Regions from separate parts of the Streptosporangium sp. NPDC005286 genome, predicted to be linked through region 1. Evidence: riboswitches for the same ligand, from Rfam matches in the RefSeq annotation. Region 1 holds a riboswitch; the other holds the start of a gene.
What was found. A riboswitch is a leader RNA that binds a small molecule or an ion and turns the genes downstream of it on or off. The one in region 1 is predicted to bind cobalamin.
Positions count from the first base shown of each region.

Region 1 (7,079 bases):
CGGAGCAGCCGGGGGAGGGCGGCGACGGCGGCGACCAGCGCGGGAACGCCGACCAGCGGCAGCGCGAGGATCAGCTTGTCGGCGGCGAACCACCACCCCGAACGGCTCAGCGTGACCGCCAGCCCGACGCGCAGGCCGGTGGCGGCCAGCGCCGCCAGGGTCAGGCCGAGGGCGATCAGGCGGGTGCGGCGGTCGCGGCGGGCCATGACCGTGCTCACGCCGGCGCCGAGCCAGAGCGCGGCGACGAGAACGAGCACGATGTGGTCCAGGGCGAGGAGCTGCGCGGTGTTCATGATCTTTCAGGGAGGGTCGGAGAACTGTGAGAGGCGGCACGGGATGCCGAGGCGAGGGAGCGGAGAGGAGCGGCCCGACTGAGGAGGGAACGGCTCGGGACGCCGGGGCGCGGGTGAGATCAGAACGGGGAGGAGGCCATGTGGGGGGCCCGTCTCCTGGCGTGGGTGGCGTTCGAGGCCAGGGCCCTCGCCTCGCGGAAGATCACCACGGAGGCCCAGAGCAGCAACAGACCGAGGACCGCGTGGAAGCCGAACACGATGTGGGCGAAGGTGTTGGTCTGCTCCTTGGTGGCACCGGACAGCTCGACCAACGGGAAGATCACGAAGAGCTGGCCCAGCATGACCGCCAGCGGGACGAGGCTCAGCCAGATCATCTTGCCGCCCGCGCGGGCCAGCGCGGCGACGATCGCGGTGACCAGGGAGAGCACCGGGATCACCGCGATCCCGTTGATCGCGTGCGGGGTGATGGCGCTGGAGGCACCCGGGCTCGGGGTGGGACGCTCGAAGGCGCCGAAGGTGGAGAGGTAGAACTGGGCGATCACGGCGAGCAGCAGGAGTGCGGCGGAGCCGAGGAAGACCTTGCGCATGGAACGTTCCCTGGAGTGTCGGTCGGAGGAGGTTGACGTTCCAAGGATCACCTTCACCACTTGGCAGGCTCTTGCTGTTGTCTGCGCCACCACTTGGGGCCGGGAATCGGCAGGTCGGGCGGCTCGGGCTGGGACCATGGACGGCGCCGAGGTCAGGACCGGGAGCGTTCGCCGAGCGTCAAACGTTCACGGCCGCGGTCCCGGTGTTTCGCCGCCGTCGGCCTGGCGTTCAACGCGGTCGTGAACAATGCACGATTCGGTGCACCCCCAGCTGGAAGGCCACGATGAACGCTTCGCACGATGACACCGGCGGCGGATCCGGCGGACGGCCGGCACACGCGCTGGGCGAGGTCATCGGGGTCTTCCTGAAACTCGGCGTGATCGGATTCGGCGGCCCGGCCGCGCACACCGCGATGATGCGTGACGAACTGGTGCGCCGGCGCGGCTGGGTCTCCGATGAGCGCTTCGTCGACCTGATAGGCGCTGTCAACCTCATCCCCGGCCCCAACTCCACCGAGCTGGCCATCCACCTGGGCTATGACCGGGCTCGCTGGAAGGGGCTGATCGCCGCCGGGGTGTGCTTCATCCTGCCCGCCTTCGCCATCGTCCTCGCCCTGGCCTGGTCCTATGTCCGCTACGGCCGGACCCCTGCCGCGGAGGGGTTGCTGTACGGGATCAAACCGGTGGTGGTGGCCATCGTGGTGTGGGCCCTGGCCGGACTGCTCAGGACCGCGATCAAGGGCCGGCTGACCGCGCTCGTCGCCACGGTGGCACTGGCGCTGTACCTGCTCGGTGTCAACGAGCTGCTCGTGCTGGCCGCCGGCGGGCTGGTGGTGATGGCGGGCGGCACCAGGCACGTCTGGCTGCCGAGTCGCGGTTCTCCAGGCCTGGTGCTGGTGCCGCTGCTGGTCGGGCCGCGCTTTCCCGACCCCACCGGCGGCCGGCTCACCGAGCTGTTCCTGACGTTCCTGAAGATCGGTTCGGTGCTGTACGGCAGTGGCTACGTCCTACTGGCCTTCCTGGAGGGCGACTTCGTACGGCGGCTCGGCTGGATCACCCGCGACCAGTTGCTGGACGCGATCTCCATCGGCCAGCTCACCCCCGGGCCGGTGTTCACCACCGCCACCTTCATCGGCTACGTCATCGCCGCCCTGCCGGGGGCGGTGCTGGCCACCGTCGCCATCTTCACCCCGTCGTTCGTGCTGGTCGGCCTGCTGACCCGGCTCGTCGACCGGATCCGCGGCCGGGCCTGGTCATCGGCGTTCCTGGACGGTGTCAACGCCACCGCGCTGGCCCTGATGGCCGGTGTCACCCTGCAACTGGCCGGTGACGCGTTCGTCGACCCGCTCACCGTGGCACTGGCCGTGCTCGCGCTGCTGCTGCAGTGGCGCACCAGGCTCAACACCGCCTGGTTCATCGCCGCGGCCGCCGCCATCGGGCTGGCCCGTACGCTGCTCGTCGGTTGACCGGCAGGCGTCGCCGGGGCGGCCCCCCGTGCCGAATCTCGAAACGGTACGGGCAGACTCTGTCTGGTGAAGCGAATCCTCATCATCGGCATCGGTGCCGGTGATCCCGACCATCTCACCCTCCAGGCGGTCAAGGCCATCGCCCGTACCGACGTGTTCTTCGTCCTGGACAAGGGCGAGGTCAAGCACGACCTCGTCCAGCTGCGGCACGACCTCGTCGATGCGCACGCTCGCCCGCCGTACCGGATCGTCGAGGCCGGCGATCCCGAACGTGACCGGACCACTCCCGACTACGCGCCCGCGGTCGAGGACTGGCGCTCGCGCCGCGCCGACATCTGCGAGCGGTTCATCCGTGACGAGCTCGCCGAGGGGCAGACGGGTGCCTTCCTGGTGTGGGGCGATCCGGGCCTGTACGACAGCACCCTGGCCATCGTCGAGGAGATTCACCAGCGGGGCTCGGTCCGGTTCGAGCACGAGGTGATTCCCGGTGTCAGCAGCGTGTCCGCACTCACCGCCCGGCATCGGGTCAGCCTGACCCGGGTCGCCCGGCCGGTGCACGTCACCACCGGCCGGCGTCTCGCCGAGGAGGGGCCCTCGGCCGACGACGTCGTCGTCATGCTGGACGCGCACTGCGCCTTCGCCGATCTGGGCGCCGATCCGGGCGCCGACTTCGACATCTACTGGGGCGCCTACATCGGCACCCCCGACGAGATCCTGGTCGCCGGACCGGTGTCCGAGGTCGCCGACCGGATCCGCGAGCTGCGCGCCGAGGCACGGGCGCGCAAGGGCTGGATCATGGACACCTACCTGCTCCGCAGGGTGACTCGCTGAGCACCTGTCGCGGCGGCCTTCGGGGGCCGCCGCGCATCCGGTCGGTATCCGCTCGTCGCCGTCATGGCCGTATGGCCCGCGCAGCAGAGGCTCACCTCCAAAGCCCGATCCATCCCGGGCCGGGGAGCGGGCCGTGGCGGCCGGATCGACGGGCGGAACCGGGTCCGCCGCGCCGCGACGAATCATCTTGTGTTGACGGTCCGCCACGAAAAGAGTTACATTGCGGACGATTTCGCGGTGGTCCGAGGGAAGTCCGGTGAGAAGCCGGTGCGGTCGCGCCACTGTATCCGGAACGTGAGTTCCGGGAGCCAGGTTACTTGGCCGCCGCGTCCTCATCTGTCGGGACGCGTCATCCCCAAGGAGGCTACTCATGCGTGAGCTGTCCGTTTCTCAGCCCGTTCCCCTCTCCCACCTGGCCCGCTGGCTCGTGGCGGTTCCGCTGCTCCTGCTGGTGGCCTACCTGGTCACCTTCGACCAGGGGGTGGTGTCGCAGGCGGGCGACTATCTGCACGAACTCATGCACGACGGGCGCCACCTGCTCGGCGTTCCCTGCCACTAGACCGCGCGCCGTGATCCGTACCCTGTTGCTCCGCGGCCTGCTCGTCGGGCTGGTCGCCGGGCTGATCGCCGCCGTGTTCGCCTACCTGCTGGGCGAGCCGAACATCGACCAGGCCATCGCGCTCGAAGAGGCCGCCGCCCACGCCCAGACCGAGGTCGGGCACTCCCACGGGGAGGAGGCACTGGTCAGCCGGTCCGGCCAGCAGGCCGGGCTCTTCCTCGCCCTGGCCCTGTACGGCATGTCCGTGGGGGGTATCTTCTCCCTCGTCTTCGCCGGGCTGCGCGGCCGGATCGGTCCCCGCTCCGACGTTGTGCTGGCCGCGACGATGGCCGCCACGGCGTTCGTCGCGATCGTGCTGGTGCCGTTCGTCAAGTACCCGGCCAACCCGCCCGCCGTCGGTGACCCGGACACCATCGGCAGCCGGACCACGCTGTACCTGGTCCTGGTCGCCATTGGCCTGCTGTCCGTGGCGGTGGGAGTGGCCTGCGCCCGTAAGGTGCCGGCCAGGCCCTGGATCGCCGGCGCGGCCGGCTTCCTGGTCCCCGTCATCGTCACCCTGTTCGTGCTGCCGGCGGTCAACGAGGTGCCCGACGGCTTCCCCGCCCAGCTGCTGTGGGACTTCCGGCTGTCCTCCCTCGGCACGCAACTCGTGCTCTGGTCGGCCATCGGTGTCCTGTACGGCATCGCCGTCCAGCGCGCGGTCCGCCGCGACGCGCTCACGGCGGCCCCGAACTGAACGTTCGGCGGGTCGGACACGTCAGCAGGATCTCGCAGAAAGAAACCTCGTGATCGGTGCCTATCCGTTCAGTGCCGTCGTCGGTCTCGACGACCTCAAGCTCGCGCTGATACTCAACGCGGTCTCCCCACGGGTGGGCGGTGTGCTGGTCCGGGGGGAGAAGGGGACCGCCAAGTCCACGATCGTCCGCGCGCTCGCCGCACAACTCCCCGCGGTCAAGGTGATCGCCGCCTGCCGCTTCTCCTGCGACCCGGCCGAGCCGGATCCGGGCTGCCCCGACGGCCCGCACGACGCGGGCGAGAGCGGGCAGGAGCGTCCGGCCGCGCTGGTGGAGCTGCCCGTCGGCGCGTCGGAGGACCGGCTGGTCGGCGCGCTCGACATCGAGCGCGCGCTCACCGAGGGGGTCAGGGCGTTCGAGCCGGGCCTGCTCGCCGCCGCACATCGAGGTGTCCTCTACGTCGACGAGGTCAACCTGCTCCACGACCATCTCGTGGACCTGCTGCTCGACGCCGCCGCGCTCGGCACCTGCTTCGTCGAGCGAGAGTCGGTCTCGGTACGGCACGCGGCGCGGTTCCTGCTGGTCGGCACGATGAACCCGGAGGAGGGCGAGCTGCGGCCACAGCTCCTGGACCGTTTCGGGCTGACCGTCGAGGTGCGGGCGTCCAGGAATCCGGACGAGCGGGCCGAGGTGGTACGGCGCCGGCTGGCCTTCGACGCCGATCCCGCCTCCTTCGCCGCCGGGTGGGCGGGACAGGAGGCGGCCCTGGCGCGGCGGATCGCCGAGGCCAGGGAGCGGGTCAGGCAGGTCGTGCTGCCGGACGCCCGGCTGCGCCAGATCGCGGGGGTGTGCGCCGCCTTCGAGGTGGACGGGCTCCGGGCCGATCTGGTCACGGCTAACGCGGCCATCGCGCACGCGGCCTGGCGCGGCGGCGCCGAGGTCACGGCCGAGGACGTGCGTGAGGCGGCCCGTCTCTCGCTGCCGCACCGCCGCCGCCGAGACCCCTTCGACGCGCCGGGCCTTGACGAGTCACGCCTCGACGACCTCCTGGCGGAGCACGGTGGCGACGAGCCGGGCGAGCCGGGCGAGCCGGACGACCCGGACGGGGGGCCGGGTGGCTCCGGCGGTCCAGGTGATTCGGACGGTCCGGAAGGGCCCGTGAACTCCGGGGACGCTCCGGAGACCGGTTCCGCGGAGAGCTCCGCGCACGAGAGTGGCCCGCACCGCGACGCCGACGGCTCCGGAACCGGCGCCTCCGACGCTCCAGGTGCCTCCGACGGGACCGGCGCAGCACCGGACGCCCCTGCCACGGAGCGGGTGATCGCCGCAGCGGAACCGTACCGGGTGCGCCCCTTCCAGGTCCCCGGACTGGGCGACGGTGCCTCGGGACGGCGGTCGCGGGCCCGTACCCCCAACGGGCGGACCACCGGATCGCGGGTTCCCACCGGGAGGCTCCAGCGGCCGCATCTGTCGGCGACGCTCCGCGCCGCCGCGCCGTACCAGCGCGAGCGCGGCCGCAGTGGCCCCGGCCTGCTGGTACGTGACACCGACCTGCGCGAGGCCGTCCGCGAGGGCAAGGAGGGCAACCTCGTGCTCTTCGTGGTGGACGCGAGCGGTTCCATGGCGGCCCGGCAGCGCATGCGCGAGGTCAAGGCGGCCGTGCTCAGCCTGCTGCTCGACGCCTACCAGCGGCGGGACAAGGTCGGGCTGATCACCTTCAGGGGATCCACGGCGGACCTGGTGCTGCCCCCGACCTCCTCGGTCGAGGTCGGCGCGGCGCGGCTGCGGGAGCTGCCGACCGGCGGTCGCACCCCGCTGGCGGCCGGGCTGCGCCGGGCCGCCGAGGTGCTCAGGGTGGAGCGGCTGCGCGACCCCGCCAGAAGGCCGCTGCTCGTGGTGGTCACCGACGGCCGGGCCACCTCGGGGTCCGACGTGGCGGCCCCCGCCGCGCTGCTCGCCGGTACGGCGGGGGTCGTGGTCGACTGCGAGAGCGGTCCGGTGCGGCTCGCCCTGGCCCTCGACCTCGCGGCCAGGCTGGGCGCGCCCGCGGTACGGCTCGACGCGCTCGCGGCGGGCGGCGGGCTCGGCGGGCTCGTCCGTGACTACCGGACCGACTACCGGAAGGCGGTCTGAGATGCCGCAGGGCAAGCCGGACACGGTGCCCGAGGACGGGCTCACCACGCGCCAGCGCCGCAACCGGCCGCTGCTGATCGTGCACACCGGGCCGGGCAAGGGGAAGTCCACCGCCGCCTTCGGGATGGCGCTGCGCGCCTGGAACCAGGGCTGGCCGGTCGGGGTGTTCCAGTTCGTCAAGTCGGCCAAGTGGCGCATCGGCGAGGAACGGGCGCTCCTGGTGCTCGGCGAGTCCGCCGAGGGCGGCAGCGTGACCTGGCACAAGATGGGCGAGGGCTGGTCGTGGATCCAGCGGCCGGGCAGCGAGGAGGACCACGCCGCCGACGCCCGCGAGGGCTGGGAGCAGATCAGGCGTGACCTGGCCGCGGAGACCTACCGCTTCTACGTCCTCGACGAGTTCACCTACCCGCTGAAATGGGGCTGGCTGGACGTGGACGACGTGGTCGCCACCCTGGTCGCGCGGCCGGGCAACCAGC
Region 1 is NZ_JBEXGU010000006.1:82,263-89,341, reverse strand. Features, by position in the region: gene ABZU75_RS04290 (multicopper oxidase family protein) at 1-293, opposite strand, end outside; gene ABZU75_RS04285 (hypothetical protein) at 413-880, opposite strand; gene chrA (chromate efflux transporter) at 1,165-2,346, shown strand; gene cobF (precorrin-6A synthase (deacetylating)) at 2,413-3,177, shown strand; cobalamin riboswitch at 3,385-3,517, shown strand; gene ABZU75_RS04270 (CbtB domain-containing protein) at 3,548-3,736, shown strand; gene ABZU75_RS04265 (CbtA family protein) at 3,747-4,472, shown strand; gene ABZU75_RS04260 (magnesium chelatase subunit D family protein) at 4,522-6,603, shown strand; gene cobO (cob(I)yrinic acid a,c-diamide adenosyltransferase) at 6,605-7,079, shown strand, end outside.

Region 2 (7,079 bases), on a different contig from region 1:
GTTCACCCACTCGGTGATCCGGGCACCCTTGATCCGGAGCGCCGGGATCCGGTGCGACCGGGGCGGCTCCTCGCTCATCAGCAGGGCGGCGATCACCCTGGCCCGGACCGTCCGCCCCTCGTCCCAGGCCGCCCCTGCCGCCGGGTCGTCCTCCTCCGGCTTCCCGGTGGTGAAGTCGACCTCCTCCCCAACTGGAAACGCCTCCCACACCCGGCGCTCAGCATCGGACAAGTCCTCAACCCGCACATCGCCCCCTTTGCCCAAACACTGCCATCTTTTGATCGTTTGCGTCCAGAGGAGGTTGTCTCGTGGCGGCTTCAGCGGTTGTCAGGCGGCCGGGCGGTGGTCCAGGACGATGGCGCCGGAGCTGAAGGCCGCGCTGCCGGCCGGTTTCCGATCCCGGAGACTCGCCCCACCGCCGGGCACCGGCGACGGGGCGAGCGACCCGGTATCAGTTCTGCGGCACGCGGAGAGCCCTGGCGGCGGTGACCATGTTGCGCAGGGAGGCCCTGGTCTCGGGGTAGCCGCGGGTCTTCAGGCCGCAGTCGGGGTTGACCCACAGGCGGGCCGGGTCGACGGCCTGAAGGGCGCGCCGCAGGTTCTGCTCGATCTCCTCGGAGGACGGGACGCGGGGCGAGTGGATGTCGTAGACGCCTGGGCCGATGCCGCTCTGGTAGCCGGCATCGCGCAGGTCGGCGACGAGTTCCATGTCGGAGCGGGCGGCCTCGACGCTGGTGACGTCGGCGTCGAGGTCGCCGATCGCACCGATGATCTCCCCGAACTCGGAGTAGCACATGTGGGTGTGGATCTGGGTGGAGTCGGCGACTCCGCAGGTGGCCAGCCGGAACGCGCCGACGGCCCAGGCCAGATAGGCGGCGTGCTCGTCCCCGCGGAGCGGCAGGAGCTCGCGCAGGGCGGGCTCGTCGACCTGGATGATGCGGATTCCTGCGGCCTCCAGATCGTGGATCTCGTCGCGGAGGGCGAGGGCGACCTGGCGGGCGGTGTCGGCCAGGGGCTGGTCGTCGCGGACGAACGACCAGGCGAGCATGGTGACCGGGCCGGTGAGCATGCCCTTGACGGGCTTGTCGGTGAGGGACTGCGCGTAGGTGGCCCAGCCGATCGTCATCGGCTCCGGCCGGAAGACATCGCTGTGCAGGATCGGCGGACGGACGCAGCGCGACCCGTAGGACTGGACCCAGCCGTGATCGGTGGCGGCGTATCCGTCGAGCCGTTCGGCGAAGTACTGCACCATGTCGTTGCGTTCGGGCTCGCCGTGGACGAGGACGTCCAGGCCGAGTTCCTCCTGCAGGGCGATCACCCGTTCGACCTCCTCCCTCATGGCCTGCTGGTAGGCCGCGTGGGTGAGCTGCCCGGCCTTGTGGGCGGCGCGGGCCTTGCGGATCTCGGGGGTCTGCGGGAACGAGCCGATGGTCGTGGTCGCCAGATCCGGCAGGCGTAGCGCGGCCCGTTGGGCGGCGAACCTCGCGGCCCGGTCGCCACGGCGGACGCCGTCGCCGAGCATGTCGAGACGGGCCCGGACCCGGTGGTCGACCGTGGCGGCCTCGGCCTCGGTCTCGGCGGCGGGGAGCGGGCCGGGGGCGTCGGAACGCGAGGCCCGGCCGAGGGCGACGACTTCGGCGACCTTCTGCCGGGCGAAGGCCAGACGACCCCGGACGGCCGGGGCCAGCGCGGTCTCGGCGTCCAGGTCGAGCGGGACGTGCAGCAGCGAGCAGGAGGTGCTCACCTCGACCTGGTCGGCCAGGCCGAGCAGGACCGCGCAGGTCGCCTTCGCCCGCTGAACGTCGGTACGCCACACGTTGCGGCCGTCCACCACCCCGGCGACGACGGTCTTGCGGGGTAGTCCGCCGACGGAGGCGAGCACGCCGAGATTTCCCGGCCCGGCGACGAAGTCCAGACCGACCGCCTCGACACGGGTTGCGGCCAGCATGCGCAGCGCGTCCGCGTCGACCGTACCGAAGTAGGTCGCCACCAGGATCCGGGGCCTGTTGGGCAGCTCGCCGAGGCGTTCGTAGACGCGGGCGAGCGCGGCGATCTCCTCGGCGTTCCGGTCGGAGGCCAGGGCGGGCTCGTCGAGCTGTACCCACCGCGCGCCCGCCCCGGCGAGCCGTTCCAGCAGGTCGGCGTAGACCTCGACGAGCTCGTCGAGCAGGTCGAGAGGCCGGAATTCGGCGGGCGCGCCGGGCGAGGCCTTGGCGAGCAGCAGATAGGTGAGGGGACCGACCAGCACCGGGCGGGTCTCCACCCCCAGGGCCCTGGCCTCCGCGTATTCGGCCAGCGGCTTGGACCGTGCCCCGTCGGCCAGCCGGAACCGGGTGTCCGGCCCCACCTCGGGCACGATGTAGTGATAGTTGGTGTCGAACCACTTGGTCATCTCCAGCGCCGGGACGTCCTGGACGCCGCGGGCCATGGCGAAGTACCGGTCCAGGCCGGTCAGGTGCCGGTAACGGCCGGGCACCGCGTCGACCATGACGCTGGTGTCGAGTACCTGGTCGTAGAGGGAGAACGTGTTCGACGGGATCGTGTCGAGGCCCGCGTCGCGCAGGCCCGTCCAGACCTCCTGGCGCAGGACCTCGGCCGTCTTCGCCAGGGCGGTGGCGTCGGAGCGCCCGGCCCAGTAGTCCTCGGTGGCGAACTTCAGTTCCCGGTGTGTCCCGATACGGGGGTATCCGAGGATCGTCGTTTGCATGGCAGCTTCCCTCGCTGAGCCACGGGCGGCCGGGCAGGAGGGAAGGAGCGCGCGGCGCGCGTCCCTGGCCCTCCCACGAGGCCGCGGACCACCGCGCGCCGAACGGCGCACGGGCGGAGGCAGGTCTTCGGACTCGCGGGCGCCACACCTGGGACAGGCATGTCCTACTGGCCGTCGCTTCCCAGGCCCAAAGGCCCAGTGCGTGGTGACGGCGGTCGTTCCCACTCACCGCTGCGGGGCAGTCCCGGATTCCCACCGGGTTCCCTCTTACGACATCCAGATCCCGGGGACCTGGATGAACCATCCGCGCCCAGGAGTCTAACCGGGCGGGCGGCATTTATCCCGTTGAGTTCTCGGAGACGATCTGTAGGTTGTCAGCATGTCTTCGTCGCTTCGCCTGGAGAAGGTCACCGCGGACAACGTCGAGGCCGCGTGCCGGCTGCAGGTGCGACCCGACCAGGAGGAGTTCGTGGACCCGGTCGCGTGGTCACTTGCCGAGGCGTACGCGCAGCCTGAGATCGCCTGGCCTCGACTGATCTTCGACGGCGAGCAGCTGGTGGGCTTCGTCATGGGCTTCTTCATGGTCCGTTTCAACCCGGACGACCCGGATGACACGCCCCGCTGTGGAATCTGGCGGCTGAACATCGCCGCCGATCAGCAGGGGCGGGGATATGGCCGCTTCGCGGTGGAGTCCGTGTGCGCGGAGGTCCGCAGACGTGGACAGACCCGCGCGACGGTTACCTGGGCTCCGGGAGAGCACGGGCCCGAGCGCTTCTACCTCCGGCTCGGCTTTCGCCCGACCGGCGAGAAGAGCGGCGATCAGGTCGTCGGCGAGCTGGCCCTGACCGGGCACCGAGATGCATTCCAGATGGGCCCGGCCGAGGTCCGCCGTCTGACGACCGAGGACTGGAAGACGTTCCGTGATGTCCGGCTCGCGGCACTGGCGGACGCACCGGAGGCCTTCTCCTCCTCACTCGGGCGGGAACAGGCGTACGACGAGGCACGGTGGCGTGCCGGGATGCTGCCGGAGCGCGGGGTGAAGGCGGTCGCGGTCGTTGAGGGCCGGGTGGCCGGGGTCGCCGGAGGCTGGGTGCCCGAAGACCGGGGTGGGGCGGTCGAGGTGTACGGCATGTGGGTCGATCCGGCCGCGCGGGGCGCCGGGGTCGGTGCCCTGCTCGTCGAGGAAGTCGTCGCGTGGGCCGCCGAGCACGGGCATCGGAGGGTCGAGCTGTGGGTCGTGGACGGCAACGACGGGGCGGCCCGGCTGTACCGGCGCCTGGGCTTCGAGGCCACCGGCGAGTCCGAGCCGCACACCAACGACCCCGGCGTCCACGAACGGCTCATGGCCCGCGTGCTCGACGCCCGGCCCCGGGGCCCTCACGGCACCTGAGGGTTCGTTAGGGCTGGGAGGCTTCGCCGGCGAGCTCAGGCGACCGGTGTGTTGGAGAGGCAGGCACGGCAGCCTTTGTGTCAGTGGTTCGCCACCCCTCACCCGGCGTCGAGTGCCCTTTCGAAGACGGCGTAGGCGTCCGGGGTGAACAGTACGAACCGCAGATCCGTGACCTGTGTCGGTGCGCTGCGTACGGTGCCGAGCGCGATGCGGGCGGCGTCGTCGATGGGCCAGCGGTAGATCCCGGTGGATATCGCGGGGAACGCGACGCTGGTCGCACCCAGCTCGTCGGCGACCCGGAGCGACTCCCGGTAGCAGGAGGCCAGCAGGTGCGAGCGGTCCTCGGTGGCGGAGAAGACGGGGCCGACGGTGTGGATGACCCAGCGGGCCGGCAGGTCGCCCGCGACGGTGGCCACGGCCTGGCCGGTCGGCAGCCCCTTGCCGTAGTGCGAGGCGCGCAGCTCGCGGCAGGCGGCCAGGATCGCGGGGCCGCCACGCCGGTGGATGGCCCCGTCGACCCCGCCGCCTCCCAGCAGCGAGGAGTTGGCGGCGTTGACGACGGCGTCGACCTGCTGCGCGGTGATGTCCCCCTGGACCAGCGTTACCTGCATGAGGTCGAGTCTGCCAGCGGAACCTCGATTCCCGGCGCCGATTCCACCGGCTTGACGCGGGTCCTCGCGCACCCGCTGAACCTCAGCCAGGAAGATCGTGAGGTTTCACCGGAGCGCCGGAGCGCTCGGCCACGTCGATCGCGGCGGCGGCCAGGGCCAGCACGGGGAAGATCGCATGTGACGGTACCCGGTAGACCCCCCGCTCGGGCTGCTCGACCAGCCCGGCCGAGGCCAGCGTCTTGAGGTGGTGGTACAGCTGGCCGGGGGAGGCGAGGGCCAGCTCGGCCTGCAGGTCGGCGACCGGCTTGGGCCCGACGACCAGCAGCTGCAGGATCTCGAAGCGCGCCGGATGCCCGGCGGCGGCCAGCACCGCGGCCAACGGCCCGGTCGGCTGCTGAAGCAACCAGCCGGGGCTGCGGGCCACTTCCCACAGCCACTGGTAGCCGCCGAGCCTGGCCTGGCCGCCGTAGGTGATCAGGCCGGTGTCGTCGCCGTCCGCCGGTGGCTTGGGAACGGTGAGCGCGGCCTCGAGGGCGGCGACCCGCGCCTCGAGGTCCTGGAGCCGGTCGTCGACACTGGTCAGGGTTGCCTCACTTCAATGCTGCGCGGACTTTCGCGAAGAAGACGGGATCGGTCGCCATCCGCACGATGAACTGCTGATGAGCATAGCTGCGCATCCCGGAGAACCAGGTCGCCTCAGGCAGTCGCCGCAGTGCGAGGACGGTCTCGCGCGGCTTCTCACCTGGCCGGACGATGTACATGGCCTCGCTGATGACGCCGGGCAGCGCGCCCCCCTTGGTGCCGATGAGGAGCGTGCGGGGGTCGGCGCCGGGCTGGCGCATCGGCCACTCCAGGTGCTTGCTCGCCGTCTTGTCCTTCCTGAGTCCGGCGAGCACTTCGCGCAGCACGCCAGGTTCGACGCGGGTCACGGTTTCGGCCCAGGCAGCCTGCTGGGCGAAGCCGGGGAGTGTGGGCCGCACCTGCGTACCGGCCTTGACGTAGTTCTTCAGACAGACGTCGGCGGGCAGCGTGCAGCCGCCGAAGGCGCGTAGTATCTCGCCGTTGATGGTACCGACGCCGGTCTGCGCGATCTTGCGCAGCGCGCCGGGGCCGAGGCGGTCGCGCAGCAGGTCGGCGGCGGCGTTGTCACTCTCCTCGATCATGGCGGAGACGACCTGGTCGAGCGTGACGCTCGCACCGGGCTTGAGCCGTTCGAGCGCCGCTTCGTGGGCACCACCGTCGGTGCCGGGCAGGTGGTAGGCGTTCCACAGGGCCATGGAGACGCGTTCGCCCGGCTTGACCCTTCCCTTGCGGACGGCGTCGGCGTAGGCGGCGAGATGGATGATCTTGGTGGTCGACGCCACAGGGGTGAGGCGATCGGCGTTGTGGCTGATGCCCCGGGTCACCAGCGCGACGTCGTCGGGGTGGGCCTGGATGTAGGCGAGTACGGCCTCAACGTCCTTGAGTTCGGCGGGGGCGGCGGGGTCGGCGCCGGCGCCGGTCATCGGGACCGCCAGCACTGTGGTCAGGAGCATGCTGAGGATGGGTTGCATTCCTCGATTTAACCATAAATTCGAAATTTCGGAATACCGAGTTTTGGGGCTGACGGGTAGCGGCCGTGGTCACCTCTGGCCAGGGCGGGTGGCGGTCCTCTCCGGTGCCGCCGACGTCGCCGTGGCGGCACCGGTCAGCTCCAGCTCTCGCGACTCGTCTCGACGTCCACGGCCTCGGTGAAGCCGGGGATGGTGCCGATCACCCCGTCGAGGCGGCTGCGGTGTCGCCGGATGACGATCTGGCCACCCTCTTCGGCGATGTCAACCAGGTCTCCCGGGTGAAGGCCGAGCGTGCGCGGCACCGATGCCGGCAGGGCCACCTGGTTCTTGCTGGAGATGCGTGCCGGCCCCGTACGCCTGGCACGCGTCCTCTTGCCGTGCTCCATAACCTTTGCGGTAGCCATCACAAGTAGAGGCGAAACCGTGTCACGTACGGTGGGTGATTGATTTCGGAAAGTTGCCATCCTTCGCCGGTCAGGTGAACCTGAGCGTGATGGCGTCGCTGTGTCCGGACCAGTTCAACGTCAGACGCCAGCATCCCGCCTTGGGCAGGTTGACCGACGAAGGCCCGGGGCCTCCGTCGATCTCGCGGACCACCGACGTCGTCGTCCCGTCCAGCATCGCTTTGATGGTCAGCGGCCGCATCGGCTGCTGCGGCAGCCGCGAGACCCAGAGAATCTTGTTCGTGACCTCAGGATCGGTGGAGGCCGTCAGTGGGTAGCCGAACAGCACGGCGATGATGTCGCCGTGCTCGCTGAACACGTGGGGCACGCCCGAGCCGTCATCGCTGAACCCTGTCCTCGCCCAGGTGGGCAGCG
Region 2 is NZ_JBEXGU010000043.1:35,075-42,153, forward strand. Features, by position in the region: gene ABZU75_RS18110 (hypothetical protein) at 1-246, opposite strand, end outside; gene metE (5-methyltetrahydropteroyltriglutamate--homocysteine S-methyltransferase) at 452-2,707, opposite strand; cobalamin riboswitch at 2,808-3,027, opposite strand; gene ABZU75_RS18120 (GNAT family N-acetyltransferase) at 3,087-4,097, shown strand; gene ABZU75_RS18125 (O-acetyl-ADP-ribose deacetylase) at 4,196-4,708, opposite strand; gene ABZU75_RS18130 (helix-turn-helix domain-containing protein) at 4,791-5,111, opposite strand; gene ABZU75_RS18135 (serine hydrolase) at 5,299-6,243, opposite strand; gene ABZU75_RS18140 (AbrB/MazE/SpoVT family DNA-binding domain-containing protein) at 6,396-6,647, opposite strand; gene ABZU75_RS18145 (hypothetical protein) at 6,736-7,079, opposite strand, start outside.
Region 2: another riboswitch for cobalamin. It lies ahead of metE (5-methyltetrahydropteroyltriglutamate--homocysteine S-methyltransferase); the one in region 1 lies ahead of ABZU75_RS04270 (CbtB domain-containing protein).